DNA from 3 places in the Vibrio palustris genome. Region 2 is predicted to be linked to each of the others. Evidence: predicted binding sites of a transcription regulator. Region 2 holds the regulator's gene; each other region holds the start of a gene.
The links. The regulator CRP, encoded in region 2, controls carbon source genes, mostly activating them, when cyclic AMP is high. The targets are predictions, from matches to a motif close to TGTGANNNNNNTCACA.
Positions count from the first base shown of each region.

Region 1: OCU30_RS02720 (NupC/NupG family nucleoside CNT transporter) is a predicted target of CRP. The motif match lies at 3,249-3,264, and genes of this name have one in related genera.
Region 3: OCU30_RS10255 (CTP synthase) is a predicted target of CRP. The motif match lies at 3,352-3,367, and genes of this name have one in related genera.

Region 1 is NZ_AP024887.1:555,640-560,533, reverse strand. Features, by position in the region: gene deoA (thymidine phosphorylase) at 1-705, opposite strand, end outside; gene deoC (deoxyribose-phosphate aldolase) at 752-1,531, opposite strand; gene OCU30_RS02720 (NupC/NupG family nucleoside CNT transporter) at 1,843-3,117, opposite strand; gene OCU30_RS02715 (TatD family hydrolase) at 3,871-4,650, opposite strand; gene yaaA (peroxide stress protein YaaA) at 4,658-4,894, opposite strand, start outside.
Region 2 is NZ_AP024887.1:2,347,845-2,352,738, reverse strand. Features, by position in the region: gene astD (succinylglutamate-semialdehyde dehydrogenase) at 1-199, shown strand, start outside; gene OCU30_RS11015 (DUF1338 domain-containing protein) at 245-1,042, shown strand; gene crp (cAMP-activated global transcriptional regulator CRP) at 1,112-1,744, opposite strand; gene OCU30_RS11005 (phosphoribulokinase) at 1,988-2,857, opposite strand; gene OCU30_RS11000 (YheU family protein) at 2,950-3,156, opposite strand; gene OCU30_RS10995 (hydrolase) at 3,215-4,201, opposite strand; gene OCU30_RS10990 (TIGR02444 family protein) at 4,220-4,699, opposite strand; gene OCU30_RS10985 (ABC transporter ATP-binding protein) at 4,699-4,894, opposite strand, start outside.
Region 3 is NZ_AP024887.1:2,204,383-2,209,276, forward strand. Features, by position in the region: gene OCU30_RS10245 (multifunctional CCA addition/repair protein) at 1-176, shown strand, start outside; gene eno (phosphopyruvate hydratase) at 254-1,555, opposite strand; gene OCU30_RS10255 (CTP synthase) at 1,630-3,267, opposite strand; gene mazG (nucleoside triphosphate pyrophosphohydrolase) at 3,447-4,271, opposite strand; gene relA (GTP diphosphokinase) at 4,374-4,894, opposite strand, start outside.

The sequences.
Region 1 (4,894 bases), 860 kb from region 2:
TTTTGTTCCTGCCCCGTTGGCAACATCGACAATCGATTGAGCTAACTCTTCAGACTTCTGGTAAGTAGCCATGAAAGCGCCCGAGCCTACTTTGACGTCCATCACCAAAGCATCCAAACCTGCCGCCAGTTTTTTCGATAAAATAGACGCCGTGATTAGGGATAAATTATCAACCGTCGCGGTAATATCTCGGGTGGCATACATGCGCTTGTCAGCAGGCGCTAGCTCACCAGTTTGACCGATAATCGCCACGCCGGCAGATTGAGTAACGTGGCCAAACACGGCATTTGAAGGCGTAATATTGTATCCAGGAATCGACTCAAGCTTATCTAGGGTACCTCCGGTATGACCAAGACCTCGGCCGGAGATCATGGGTACATATCCACCACAGGCCGCCACCATTGGCCCCAATACTAATGAGGTTAGGTCGCCGACTCCACCTGTCGAATGTTTATCAAGTACTGGCCCATCGAACGCCATCGAGCGCCAATCGAGCACTTGTCCAGAATCACGCATTGCACAAGTAAGAGCGATACGTTCTGGCATCGTCATTTCTTGAAAGAACACGGCCATCGCAAAAGCAGCAATCTGACCTTCCGACACCGAATGATTAGCAATACCTTGTACAAAAGCTTGAATTTCTTGCACGCTTAGCTCGTATCCGTCGCGTTTTTTACGAATCACTTCCTGAATTAATAACGCCATCTTTTCTATCCTTACGTTAGCCTATTGGGCCCATACTCGCGATGATTTAGTAAGCTGAGGGATCTGCCGTTTCATCAGTGGCATCTAACGTATTTAACAAGTTTGTAAGAAGACTTGATGCGCCAAAACGGTAATGACGCGGGCTAACCCAGTCTGGACCAAGAATGTCATCGGCCATCGCTAGATAAGCTGCAGCATCTTCAGCAGTACGTACGCCCCCAGCAGGCTTAAAGCCAACACGGTCGGCAACGCCCATATCACGTATCACTTCTAGCATCATACGAGCAGATTCTGGAGTCGCATTGACGGGCACTTTGCCCGTGGAAGTTTTGATATAATCCGCCCCAGCTTCAATCGCAATTTTTGAAGCAAGCTTAATCAAACGTTCTTCTTTGAGCTCACCAGTTTCAATAATGACTTTAAGCAGAACATTATCACTACAAGCAGCTTTACACTGACGAACTAACTCAAAGCCGCACGATTCATCACCGGCGATAAGAGTGCGGTATGGAAAGACAACATCCACTTCATCGGCACCATAGGCTATCGCTGCTTTGGTTTCGGCAACGGCAATATCGATATCATCATTCCCATGAGGAAAGTTTGTCACCGTCGCAATTTTAATCTCAGGAGTTCCTTGTTCTTGCAGTGTTTTCTTCGCAATAGGTACAAAACGTGGGTAAATACAAATGGCGGCCGTATTGCCAACAGAGCTTTTTGCGCTATGGCAAAGTGCGATCACTTTTTCATCCGTATCATCGTCATTTAATGTTGTTAAATCCATCAATTTTAACGCACGTAACGCCGCTACTTTTAAATCACTCATTACTCTCTCCAACTATGCCATTAAGAACTCGCGAAACACGCTACCTTACACAGGTGCCGCGGCTCACTACTAATGAAAAATAAAGGTTATGGCGACTAATGGCCGCGCTTAAATACAGCACGACCTGTTGCCGCTCAAACGAATGGCCTATACATTATCGTAAAAATAGACATTCGATAGTCTTGCTCAAGAAGCAAACGATTTGCATCTCAAAATAATTCAGTCACACCAATAAAAACAAAAAAACCCCGCAGCACGTCAATGCTACGGGGTTATGATTAATGGCGTCTATAGATTAACTCAACCAGCGTTTAAGCAGCTAAAGAGATAAAGAAGCCTGCAATTGTCGCGGCCATTAAGTTAGACAACGTACCCGCTGCTACGGCACGCATGCCTAAGCGCGCAATATCATGGCGACGATTTGGCGCTAAGCTACCTAGACCGCCAAGTAGAATGGCTACAGACGAAAGGTTTGCGAAGCCACACAGTGCAAATGAAATAATCGCGGCCGTTTTCGCAGATAACGCTTGCCCCGTTGAAGCAACGATATGGGTCGCTGGCTCACTGATATAAGGAACAAAGTTTAAGTAAGCTACAAATTCGTTAACAACCAGTTTTTGGCCGATGAATGAACCTGCCAGTGGCGCTTCATTCCATGGAACACCAATAAGGAATGCGACCGGTGCAAAGATCCAACCAAGAATCATTTCTAGTGTCAATTCAGGCATGCCAAACCAAGCGCCAACGCCGCCAAGTAGACCGTTCACTAACGCAATCAAACCAACAAAAGCCAAAAGCATCGCACCGATGTTGAGAGCCAATTGCATACCGGTAGCTGCGCCGCTTGCTGCTGCATCAATAACGTTAGCAGGTTTGTCATCACCACCACTAAGATCTTCATTAAGAATATCTTCGTTAGGTTGATCGACTTCTGGCTTCATGATTTTGGCGAATAATAGGCCACCTGGTGCTGCCATAAATGATGCCGCGACTAAGTATTCTAAAGGAACGCCCATTTGTGCGTAACCGGCAAGAACACCACCAGCAACCGATGCCAAACCACCACACATTACCGCAAACAATTCAGATTGAGTCATGCGTGAAATAAACGGACGAACCACAAGAGGCGCTTCAGTTTGACCAACGAAAATGTTTGCTGCTGCTGACATAGATTCCGCACGAGATGTGCCCAATGCTTTCTGTAAGCCACCGCCAAGAATACGAATAACCCATTGCATTATGCCCATGTAGTAAAGGACAGAAATCAAAGATGAGAAGAAAATAACCGTAGGCAATACACTGAATGCAAAAATAAAGCCTGCATTTTTCATATTTCCGTTAACAAGGTTACCAAATAGGAAGTTAATACCATCTTGGCCATACTCGATGACATGATTCACGCCAGCAGAAACACCCGCCAAAAGATCACGTCCCCATGGTACGTATAAAACGAAACCACCGATAATAAATTGGATAGCAAAAGCGCCACCCACAGTTCTTAGATTAATAGCTTTGCGGTTGTCAGATAATAAAAAGGCAAATGCCATGATTACTACCATGCCGACTAGGCTCATAAACAGGCTCATGGTTTATGACTTCCTTAATGGTTGAGGTGTTGGACACAGGAATAAATTTTGCCGGATTATACTGAGGTAAATATTAAAAGTAAGGACCGCTCACGCTTTTATGAACATATTTAATCCTGTACATTACTATTTGAGACACCAATCACAATGTATAATAACCAAGCCAACTAAATTAACAATTTAATAACAAATAAATAACAAAAACCAATTGCAAAACATAAATAAATAGCAACCGATTACATTTATAACATAGCAGCATTTTAACGACATATCGTTGCATTTTTATTGATAATGGCCACACAATTTTATATTAACAACATCTATTTTTATTAAATCAACTGTGGTGACCATCACAATAAATAAGAGTGAAATTTCAAAAACCATAAAAACATTACCAAAAGTGGGATATAGATCAGTTTTATATTCCTTTTCATGGCTTTTACTGCCCCTAGCTCAAGATCAACACTGCGCCAATGTACAGCATAATGATGATGAAATATCTTTATGCTGTACGTGGCTTGCTCACCAAGATGCATTAGACCGTATTAAAACGTTTGCTTTGTAACAACACATAACTATTAACACTAATTAACTAAAGTAAAACAAATTTAACAATATGATCACATTAACTATCTTTTTGAGCTCATCCGCAGGAAAAAACGTCCATAAATACAAGCAGTCTTGTTACTCACGACCTATTGCGTAAGTTCCTACTTGACATAACACGAAGCATTCCGAGGTATGAGCGGTCAATCACATTGAAGACAAATGCAACACATTCAGGCTGTTCTGCCATAGTTGATCCCGCACCTTATCGGGTTCCTCAGCACGAAGCTCTAGCAGGCTTTGGAAAATAATAGGAAGGCGATTAGGGTGGTTTGGTTGACCTTGAAACCCCTGCACAGGCATATCTGGGGCATCCGTTTCCAGTACTAATGACTCTAATGGTAAGGCAGCGATGGCTTGGCGTGTCTTTTGCGCTCGTGGATAGGTAATACTACCTCCTACTCCAATTTTGAGTCCCATATCAACCAACTGGTAAGCTTGCTGCTTACTGCCCGTAAAACCATGTAGCACACCACCCTCGGTAAAACGCGCGCGTTTTAGTAGCCTAAGTATATGATGATGGGTTTTACGACTATGAATGATTAACGGCAAGCGATAGTGCTGAGCTAAGCGAACCTGCTCGGAAAACATCGCTGTTTGTAGCGCAAAATCCACATCCACCATACCATCGAGCCCACATTCTCCAACTGCAAGTATCTGCTTTGAGCGAGTTTGTAACGCTCGGTCTAACTGATACATCGCATCCTTTACGACTATCTCTGAGGAGAGAAAATAAGGATGATAGCCCAGTGCACCGAACAATTGAGTAGGAAAGGATTCAATTAAAGATTCGATACCAGACCAACTGACTTGGGTGGTTGCTGGTAATAGAAAACGATGGACATCAACGTCCATCGCCTGTTGTATCGTTAAGGAAATATCCTCAAACTCAGTGAAATCTAAATGGCAATGCGTATCAAACAACATACACGACTTATTGTTCTTCACGCTTAAAAACGAGCTCTTTATCTGATGATTCAGCAGCGACAAAATAATAGCCTGCAGTATCAAACGCTTTTAAATCTTCGACTGATTCAATTTGGTTTTCAATGATATAACGAGCCATCATGCCTCGTGCTTTCTTCGCATAAAAACTGATCACTTTATATTGACCATTTTTACAATCTCTAAATACTGGTGTCACGACTCGCCCTTTCAGGTTTTTCGGTTT
Region 2 (4,894 bases):
TGCGGGGATTGTGAACCGTAACCGTCCATTGACGGGGGCCAGCAGTGATGCGCCATTTGGTGGTCCTGGTGATTCGGGTAACCTACGGCCAAGTGCTTACTATGCCGCCGATTATTGTGCTTACCCGATGGCATCGATGGAAGGGACTCACACTTTACTACCGGAACAACTGAGTCCTGGCTTACATTTTAGTGATTAATACCAGTATCGATTTAATAAGTTGATATGAAGAGGAGAAAGCATCATGCATATTCATGACGTATTTGAGGCGCTATGGAAAGATTATACTGAGCGATTATGTCCTTCAGCATCAAAAGTGCATGCATTGCTGCAGGAAGATTCGCAATTAATTAACGATCATATTGCGCTACGTACGTTTGCGTATCGTGATATTGGGTTAGATGTATTAGCACAGCCTTTTATTCAATTAGGTTATCAAGCAGAAGGTGAGTACCATTTTGAATCTAAGCATCTGTATGCGAAGTATCTACGTCATCCTGATCCCACACGTCCTAAAGTGTTTATTAGTGAATTACTGGTTGAGGAATGCAGTCCTGCGCTGCAAAACATTGTCGCCAAGTTAATTCGACAGATTGATGACCTACCGTGGTCGACTCCTGATCTGTTGTGGCAAGGTCGGCCGTGGGATGTGACCTATTCTGAATATTTTGAGCTTGCGCAAGAGAGTGAGTACGCCGCATGGGTGGCCGCCCATGGTTACGGTGCCAATCACTTTACGGTAAGTGTTAATCAGCTTAAGCGCTTCACGAGTGTGGAAGCGGTCAATGAATATCTCAAACAATCCGGTTTTATACTCAATGAGGCGGGAGGCGTGGTTAAAGGGACACCACAAGTTTTACTTGAGCAGTCCTCCACCATGGCCGATGACGTAGCCGTCATCTTTGCGGATATGGACGCGACCATCCCCGGTGGGTTTTATGAGTTTGCTAAACGTTATCCGCAACAAGATGGTGAGCTTTATCAAGGTTTCGTTGCGGCGAATGCCGATAAAATATTTGAAAGTACGGATAGACAACAATAGCCATGGATTAGGCATAAAAAACCACCGTGTAGGTGCGGTGGTTTTGGGAGATACGAACGACGTTAAAACTTAACGTGTACCGTAAACAACAATGGTTTTACCGTGGGCAGAAATCAAGTTCTGCTCTTCTAGCATTTTTAATATACGGCCCACTGTTTCGCGAGAGCAACCAACGATTTGGCCGATCTCTTGGCGCGTAATCTTGATTTGCATACCGTCTGGGTGAGTCATTGCATCTGGTTGTTTCGCTAGGTTTAATAGCGTTTGAGCAATACGACCCGTCACGTCTAGGAAGGCAAGATCACCGACCTTTTGACTTGTAACTTGAAGACGACTTGCCATTTGACCAGAGAGACGCATCAGAATATCAGGGTTAACCTGAATTAACTGACGGAATTTCTTGAATGAAATTTCAGCCACTTCACAAGGTGACTTAGCACGAACCCAAGCGGTACGTTCCTGTCCTTCCTCAAAAAGACCAAGTTCACCAATAAAGTCACCTTGGTTCAAGTAGGAAAGGATCATCTCCTTGCCTTCTTCATCTTTAATCAATACCGCCACTGAGCCTTTCACAATGTAGTACAATGTTTCAGCCTTCTCGCCCGCATGAATTAGCGTGCTTTTAGAAGGGTACTTATGAATGTGACAATGTGAAAGAAACCACTCTAAAGTTGGGTCGGTTTGAGGTTTACCTAGAACCATAATATCTCACTTCCTCTGCAGGGTACGCTTGCCGCTATCCATATTTAATTTAGCGAAGCCTCATGACTTCCCAGAATAAGAAGAGTTTGGATTCACCGCAAGTTTTCTTTGTTTCCGTTATGAAATAGTATCCTTTTTCACGCGGAATTTCTTGATTTAAATCGCTTACAAAGAGGGATTTACTGCGCAAAAATGTGCTTATGATCACGGTATGAAAAGTAAGCGACATTTACGTGTAATCAATTACCCAATTTTTCCGCTTTCGATGAGTTGTTGCAGGATTGGACGCACAATTAGCTCCATTGCGAAACTCATTTTTCCACCTGGAACAACAATCGTATTATGCCTAGACATAAATGAACCATCAATCATAGAAAGTAGATATGGAAAGTCGACATTTTTGATACCACGCAGACGAATCACCACAAAACTTTCATCTAAACTCGGAATCCCTTTGGCATTGAGCGGGTTGGAAGTATCAACGGTGGGGACGCGTTGAAAGTTGATGTGAGTGCGAGAAAACTGTGGCGTAATATAGTTGAGGTAATCGTCCATAGAGCGAACGATGGAGTCCATGACTGCTTCGCGCGAATGGCCACGGTCACGAGTGTCTCGGACGTATTTTTGAATCCATTCCAAGTTCACTATCGGAACCATACCGATCAGAAAATCGACATGCTGGGCAACATTAATATCGCCATCGACAACACCACCATGTAAGCCCTCATAAAATAGGACATCGGTTTGCTCTGGTATGTCTTGCCATGGAGTGAATGTACCTGGCATTTGGTTATAAGGGACGGCTTCATCAAAGCTGTGTAGGTAGCGACGAATTTTCCCCGAACCATCTTTGCCATATTGACGGAAAAACTCGCCGAGTGAAGCAAAGTCATTAGCTTGTGGGCCAAAATAACTAATATGACGCCCTTGCTCTCGTGCTTTACGGATCGCCACATCCATTTCTGGTCGGGTATAACGATGAAAACTGTCGCCTTCGACCCAAGCGGGTTTGACCGACATCATATTAAACATTTTACGAAATGCTTCTGATGTGGTGGTAGTTCCAGCTCCAGAGGAGCCAGTGACTGCAATAATGGGATGTTTCGCTGACATGACAAACCTTGTCTTAATGATTCCTGACTAAAACGAATGAGTCGTGGTGGATTTACTATAGCACGGAATAACGCTCTGTCCTTGAGCCTGATTTACAGGTCGCGTTTTATATCGACTGTTTCATGTAACTCCGAGTACACCACCATGGCGTCACCGGATTGAATCTGCTGTTTAACTTGTTGTACCTTTTGATCTAACGTTACTTCTTGTGAGCCGTAATCTGTGCCTTCACGAAGGACAAATTCACGAATGAGATTGTCGAGTGTGTCGGCATCAATTTGTTGCCAAGGGATGATCATAATATCCTCATTGAAATAGTTTCGCGCCAGTATGTCATGCTGTTAGGATTTTTCCAGTCTACGATGATGTCTCTTCATGGAGGTAGTGCGCATAATAGGCAGGTAAACTTTCTTCTAACCAATAATGAGGTTGTCGCCAGTTACCACTGACAAATCCCACGTGACCACCATGCTCTGTCAAACAATAATGGATATGACTAGGAAGCGTAAACGTGGGAATGACAGATTCATTCATAAATGGGTCATCTTTCGCTTGAATAAAACGCGTCGGTACCGTGATGTCGTTTAAACGTTGCATACCAGAGCATTGTTGATAATAGTCGTTAGCGCTGGCAAACCCGTGCAACGGGGCGGTAATCAGCTCATCAAAATCTGATAAACGGCGTAGTTGTTTGATGTCGTTTTTCTCAATACCTAAAAGCGGTTTAAGTAAGTGTATTTTGAGCAATGCATTGCGTTTTAATGAGTCCATTAAATAGCGGCGATACACTCGTGAAACACCTTGTTCAATACGCTCAGAACAAGCTGCGAGATCCAGAGGGGCTGAAATAATCGTTGCTGCACTTACGATAGGATCATGATTAAAGCGTGCCAGATAATTTGTCAGCATATTGCCGCCCAAAGAGACGCCAGCTGCAATAATAGGCCGGTTAGGACATAAGCGTTTGACATGCTCCAGAGTTAAGCGGGCATCGTCGGTTTCTCCAGAGTGATAAGCGCGGGCTTGTCGATTAGGTCGTCCGCTACATCCGCGAAAGTGCATCAGTACGGCTATCCATCCCTGCTGCTTAAAGGCATGCATGAGACCATTGGCATACGGGCTTTCAAAACTGCCTTCAAGGCCGTGGAATAAAACGAAAACTGGCTTTTTTGAATGTTTGACAGCGCGATAGTCCACACTCCAAGCGAGGTCGAGAAAATCGGCATCTGGCGTATCAATGGTTTCTCTGTAGGGAGTAAACAAAGGCTTACGACGGAAAAAACGCGGTAATATGGTTTGCAAATGAGGATTGGTCATTCCGATCGCAGGAGTAAAAACATCCATGGTATTGAGTACCTTGCGTTATAAATTGTGTGATTGAGACGAGACAGGCTGAATAAAAATACGTACTAAGCGTTCTGCTCCCAATTGTAGGCAATATTGTTCGACCAGGTGTGGATGTTCACAATCGGTAAGGGTGAGCGAATTAATGCAGTTCACCAATGCAGTCTGCTGCTGTTTTTCAAGTTGTAGCTCAAAGTGCAGGGTTTCTTTGTATAAAGAGTCGCTAACGTGTACTTTGAGTTTACGTCTTAGTTCGCGGTAATCGCGTAACAACGACTCTATATTACCCAAACTTTGGGTTATTTTGCTCCAATCCTGCGGCGCAAACGTCAACTTGGCTTCATCGAGCCATTTCAGCATAAGAAGTAAGTTGACGTTACCATGGAAATGGTTTTGTAAGTGTAAACATGCCTCTTTTATTTCTCGCGCACTATAGTATTGCAAACTAAATTGCCAAAGTTGGTCAAGTGTTAAGGGCAAACGGGCATGTTGACTCATTACTGGTTATATTCCTGCTCCATCGCTTCGAGGGTTTCTTGCTCCATCATCCACTCCATCTCGACTTGTTCCAGTTCGGATTTACTGGTGGCTTGCTTGGCGAGAATATCAGTGAGTTTGGCTTTATTTTGTGCTTCATATAATTGCGCATCTGAAAGCGATTCTTCGGCTGCGGCAATTTGAGCATTCAATTTA
Region 3 (4,894 bases), 140 kb from region 2:
GCGAACACATAGCGTACCCTATACATGAATACGTCACTGAAGCCTTTAAAACTGCGGAACAAATCAAGGCACAGGATATCATTAACGATGGTTTTAAAGGTAAAGATATTAGTGAAGAACAAAGCCGCCGTCGGATCCAAGCGATCGCTAACTTTAAAACAGCATATTTAGCCTGAATCTATCATTTGACCGCACAAACAAAAAAAGCGCCTCCGTAGAGGCGCTTTTCAATTCGCTTTAAAGCCAGCTTAAATTAAGCTTGGCCTTTCACTTCTTTAAGGCCGTTGAACGCAGCACGTTCACCAAGCGCTTCTTCGATGCGGATAAGCTGGTTGTATTTAGCAACACGGTCAGAACGGCTCATAGAACCTGTTTTGATTTGACCTGCAGCAGTACCAACAGCAAGATCAGCAATCGTTGCATCTTCTGTTTCACCACTACGGTGAGAGATAACAGCTGTGTAGCCAGCATCTTTCGCCATTTTGATTGCAGCAAGTGTCTCAGTCAAAGAACCGATTTGGTTAAATTTGATGAGGATTGAGTTCGCAACACCTTTTTCGATACCTTCTTTCAGGATCTTAGTGTTAGTTACGAATAGGTCATCACCAACAAGTTGCAACTTGTCACCAAGTAGATCAGTTTGGTGCTTGAAGCCATCCCAATCTGATTCATCAAGACCATCTTCAATTGAAACGATTGGGTATTGATTAGCTAGATCTTGTAGGTAGAAGTTAAATTCTTCAGAAGTGAAGACTTTACCTTCGCCTTTCATGTTGTAGTTGCCCGCTTCTTTGTCGTAGAACTCAGACGCAGCACAGTCCATCGCTAGCGTGATGTCTTTACCTAGTTCAAGACCAGCGTTTTCAACGGCTTGTTTGATAACAGCAAGTGCTTCAGCGTTTGAGTCTAGGTTAGGAGCAAAACCACCTTCGTCACCAACTGCAGTGCTAAGGCCTTTCGCTTTCAGTACTTTAGCTAGGTTATGGAAAACTTCTGAACCCATACGAGCCGCTTCTTTGAAGTTTGGCGCGCCAACAGGTTGAATCATGAATTCTTGAATATCAACGTTGTTATCTGCGTGCTCACCACCATTTAGGATGTTCATCATTGGTAGAGGCATAGAGAAGTGACCAGGAGTGCCGTTCAATTCAGCAATGTGCTCATAAAGAGGCATGCCTTTTGATGCTGCAGCTGCTTTTGCGTTAGCAAGAGAAACCGCTAAGATAGCGTTCGCACCGAACTGAGATTTGTTCTCTGTTCCATCAAGGTCGATCATGATTTGGTCGATAGACGCTTGATCTTTCGCATCTTTGCCAGTCACAGCTTCAGCGATAGGACCATTAACAGCTGCTACTGCTTTAGTCACGCCTTTACCTAGGAAACGAGATTTGTCGCCATCACGTAGCTCAAGCGCTTCACGTGAACCCGTCGATGCTCCTGATGGTGCAGCAGCCATACCCACAAAACCACCTTCTAGGTGTACTTCTGCTTCTACTGTTGGGTTACCGCGTGAATCGATGATTTCACGACCTAGAACTTTAACGATCTTAGACATTAATGTTTCCTCTCATTGAATTTAAATGTCAAAACTAAAGGGGTCACTAAAATAATCAGTGCCCCCGTATCCTTTTACTCCAACTCGCCACGCTGGTATTGGCCCGCTGCTTTAATAAATCCAGAGAACAGTGGGTGTCCATCACGAGGGGTTGACGTGAATTCTGGGTGGAACTGAGCTGCTACAAACCAAGGGTGAGCAGGATTCTCAATTACCTCAACTAATTTTTTATCTGCTGATAAACCGGATACTTTCAAACCCGCTTTTTCCAGCTTAGGACGTAGAACATTGTTCACTTCGTAACGATGACGGTGACGCTCATGGATAGCTGCATTACCGTACAACTCGTACGCTTTTGTCCCTTCCGTTAAGTGACATAGCTGCGAGCCAAGACGCATAGTGCCGCCAAGATCCGAGGTTTCGTTACGTTCTTCTACTTTGCCTTCTTCATCAACCCACTCGGTAATTAATCCTACCACAGGGTGTTTGGTCTTTTTGTTAAATTCTGTTGAATGCGCATCTGTCCAACCCACCACATTACGTGAGAACTCAATCAATGCGACTTGCATACCTAAACAAATGCCAAGGTATGGAATATTGTTTTCACGTGCATATTGCGCGGCACGAATTTTACCTTCAACGCCACGATCACCGAAACCACCTGGAACTAAGATTGCATCTAAGTTCTCTAGTACTTCAGTGCCTTTGCTTTCGATATCTTCTGAATCAACAAATTGGATTTTGACACTTAAACGATTCTTCAGTCCAGCATGTTTTAATGCTTCGTTGACGGATTTGTAAGCATCTGGTAATTCCACATACTTACCAACCATACCGATAGTGACTTCGCCCGTTGGGTTAGCTTCTTCATAGATAACCTGTTCCCATTCAGACAAATCCGCTTCTGGCGCATCAATCCCGAAACGACGACATACGAGATCATCCAGACCCTGTGATTTGATCAACTGAGGGATCTTATAGATTGAATCCACATCTTTCATTGAGATCACAGCTTTTTCAGCAACGTTACAGAACAACGCTATTTTCTTACGTTCGTTAGCTGGGATCACACGGTCACTACGACATACCAAGACATCAGGCTGAATACCGACCGACAATAACTCTTTCACCGAGTGTTGTGTCGGTTTGGTTTTTACTTCGCCTGCTGCGGCCAAATAAGGAACCAACGTTAGGTGCATAAATAAGGTATGTTCACGACCAACTTCAATCGCTAATTGACGAATCGCTTCGATGAATGGCTGAGATTCGATATCACCTACCGTGCCACCGATTTCAACCAAGACGACGTCATAGCCTTCTGCACCGGCAATCACACGATCTTTAATGGAGTTTGTGATGTGAGGAACAACCTGAATGGTTGCGCCTAGGTAATCACCACGACGTTCTTTACGAAGTACATCAGCATAAACACGCCCTGCCGTAAAGTTGTTACGTTTGGTCATTTTGGTACGAATAAAACGCTCGTAGTGACCAAGGTCAAGGTCGGTTTCTGCACCATCTTCAGTCACAAACACTTCACCGTGCTGTGTTGGGCTCATAGTACCTGGATCGACGTTAATGTACGGGTCAAGCTTCATAATTGTCACTTTAAGACCACGTGCTTCTAAGATCGCTGCCAATGATGCTGCTGCAATACCTTTACCTAGAGAGGATACAACCCCGCCAGTAACAAAAATATAATTTGTCGTCATGTTTAACCTGAAATTGGTTGAAAGAGGGAAATGAATTTCTTCTGGACGGGATAAAATGATACCAGAACCCACTTACTGCCACAACGTGAAATCTATCACACTCAGTTTTTTCTTTATTGCTTTAAATCAAACTCCGGTGCGCCAATAGGCACAATCTCACGAGTTACAATCATTAACCGTTATTTTTCAGACATATCGGTTTTTTCCATTACTTTTACTTTATTCCAGTAACCATCTAATTCGTTTAAAGAACAGTCTGACAACGTTTTATCATTGCGGCGTACCTGTTGCTCAACTCCTCTAAAACGACGGATAAATTTATGATTTGCCTGACTCAGGGCTTGTTCAGGGTTATGACCTAAATGGCGTGACAAATTGACCACCGAAAATAATAAATCTCCCAACTCCTCTTGAACGCGCTGTTCATTCATCGGCTTTTGCGTTGCTTCCTCAACGACTTCATCAAGCTCTTCACGCACTTTATCAACGACCGGTGAAAGCTCTCCCCAGTCAAAGCCAAATTGACTGCATTTTTTTTGTATTTTATTCGCTTTCATTAATGCCGGCAGAGCATCCGGCACGGAATCGAGAATACTTTGCTCTTCAATACCTTTGCTCTGCTTTTCACGGTCTTTTTGTTCAGCCCAATTGGCATCGAGCTCTGCTTGTGTGGCAAAGTGTTGATCCCCGAACACGTGAGGATGACGACGTACTAACTTGTCGTTTACTTCTGCCACCACATCGTTAAAGTCAAATAACCCTTCTTCTTGCGCCAATTGGCTATAAAAAATCACTTGAAACAGTAGATCGCCCAGCTCTTCACGTAAATTCGACCAGTCTTGCTTTTGAATAGCGTCAACCACTTCATACGTTTCTTCAATCGTATGGGGGACAACCGAATCAAAAGTTTGCTTTTTATCCCACGGGCATCCGGTTTCTGGGTCGCGTAACTGCGCCATAATCGCCTGTAATTGCTCAATGGAGCGTGCTGAAGACTTCGCCATAATTCTACTCTTTTGTTCTGTCATCAAGTGAGGCTTAATATCAATCGTTTAGCCCGCCGATTAGTGGCTCACTGATAAGCCTACATATTGCTACTGGTACATTTAGCCTAAACGGCTCACTTGCATAACATCTTTAATTTGTTCAATACGTTTAGACACACGTCCAAGTATCTCGATATTTCTCACTTCCAGATCAAAATCCATCACGATCATTTGGCGCTTATAATCACTGCGACTTTTCATGCTCGTGACCTTCATTTTTTCATTGGCGAGCAGTGAAGTGATGTCTTTGAGTAACCCGCTACGCTCCATCGCTTCCACGCGCATCGTCAGGATGTAGTTCCCCACAAAATCACTGCCCCAGACCGTATCGATAATTCGTTCAGGCGCATGGTGGTTAAGTTCCGCTAATTGCTCACAATCACTACGGTGTACGGAAATCCCGCGACCTTGCGTGATATAACCACGAATATCATCGCCTGGGATCGGCTGGCAACAACGCGCCAAGTGAGTCATTACGTTATCAACACCTTCGACCACAACCGCATCTTTTTTCGATTTTTGATGCGCTTGTTGCGCTTTGGCCTCATCTTGCTGTAAACGCTCAAGTGCGATTTGGTCTT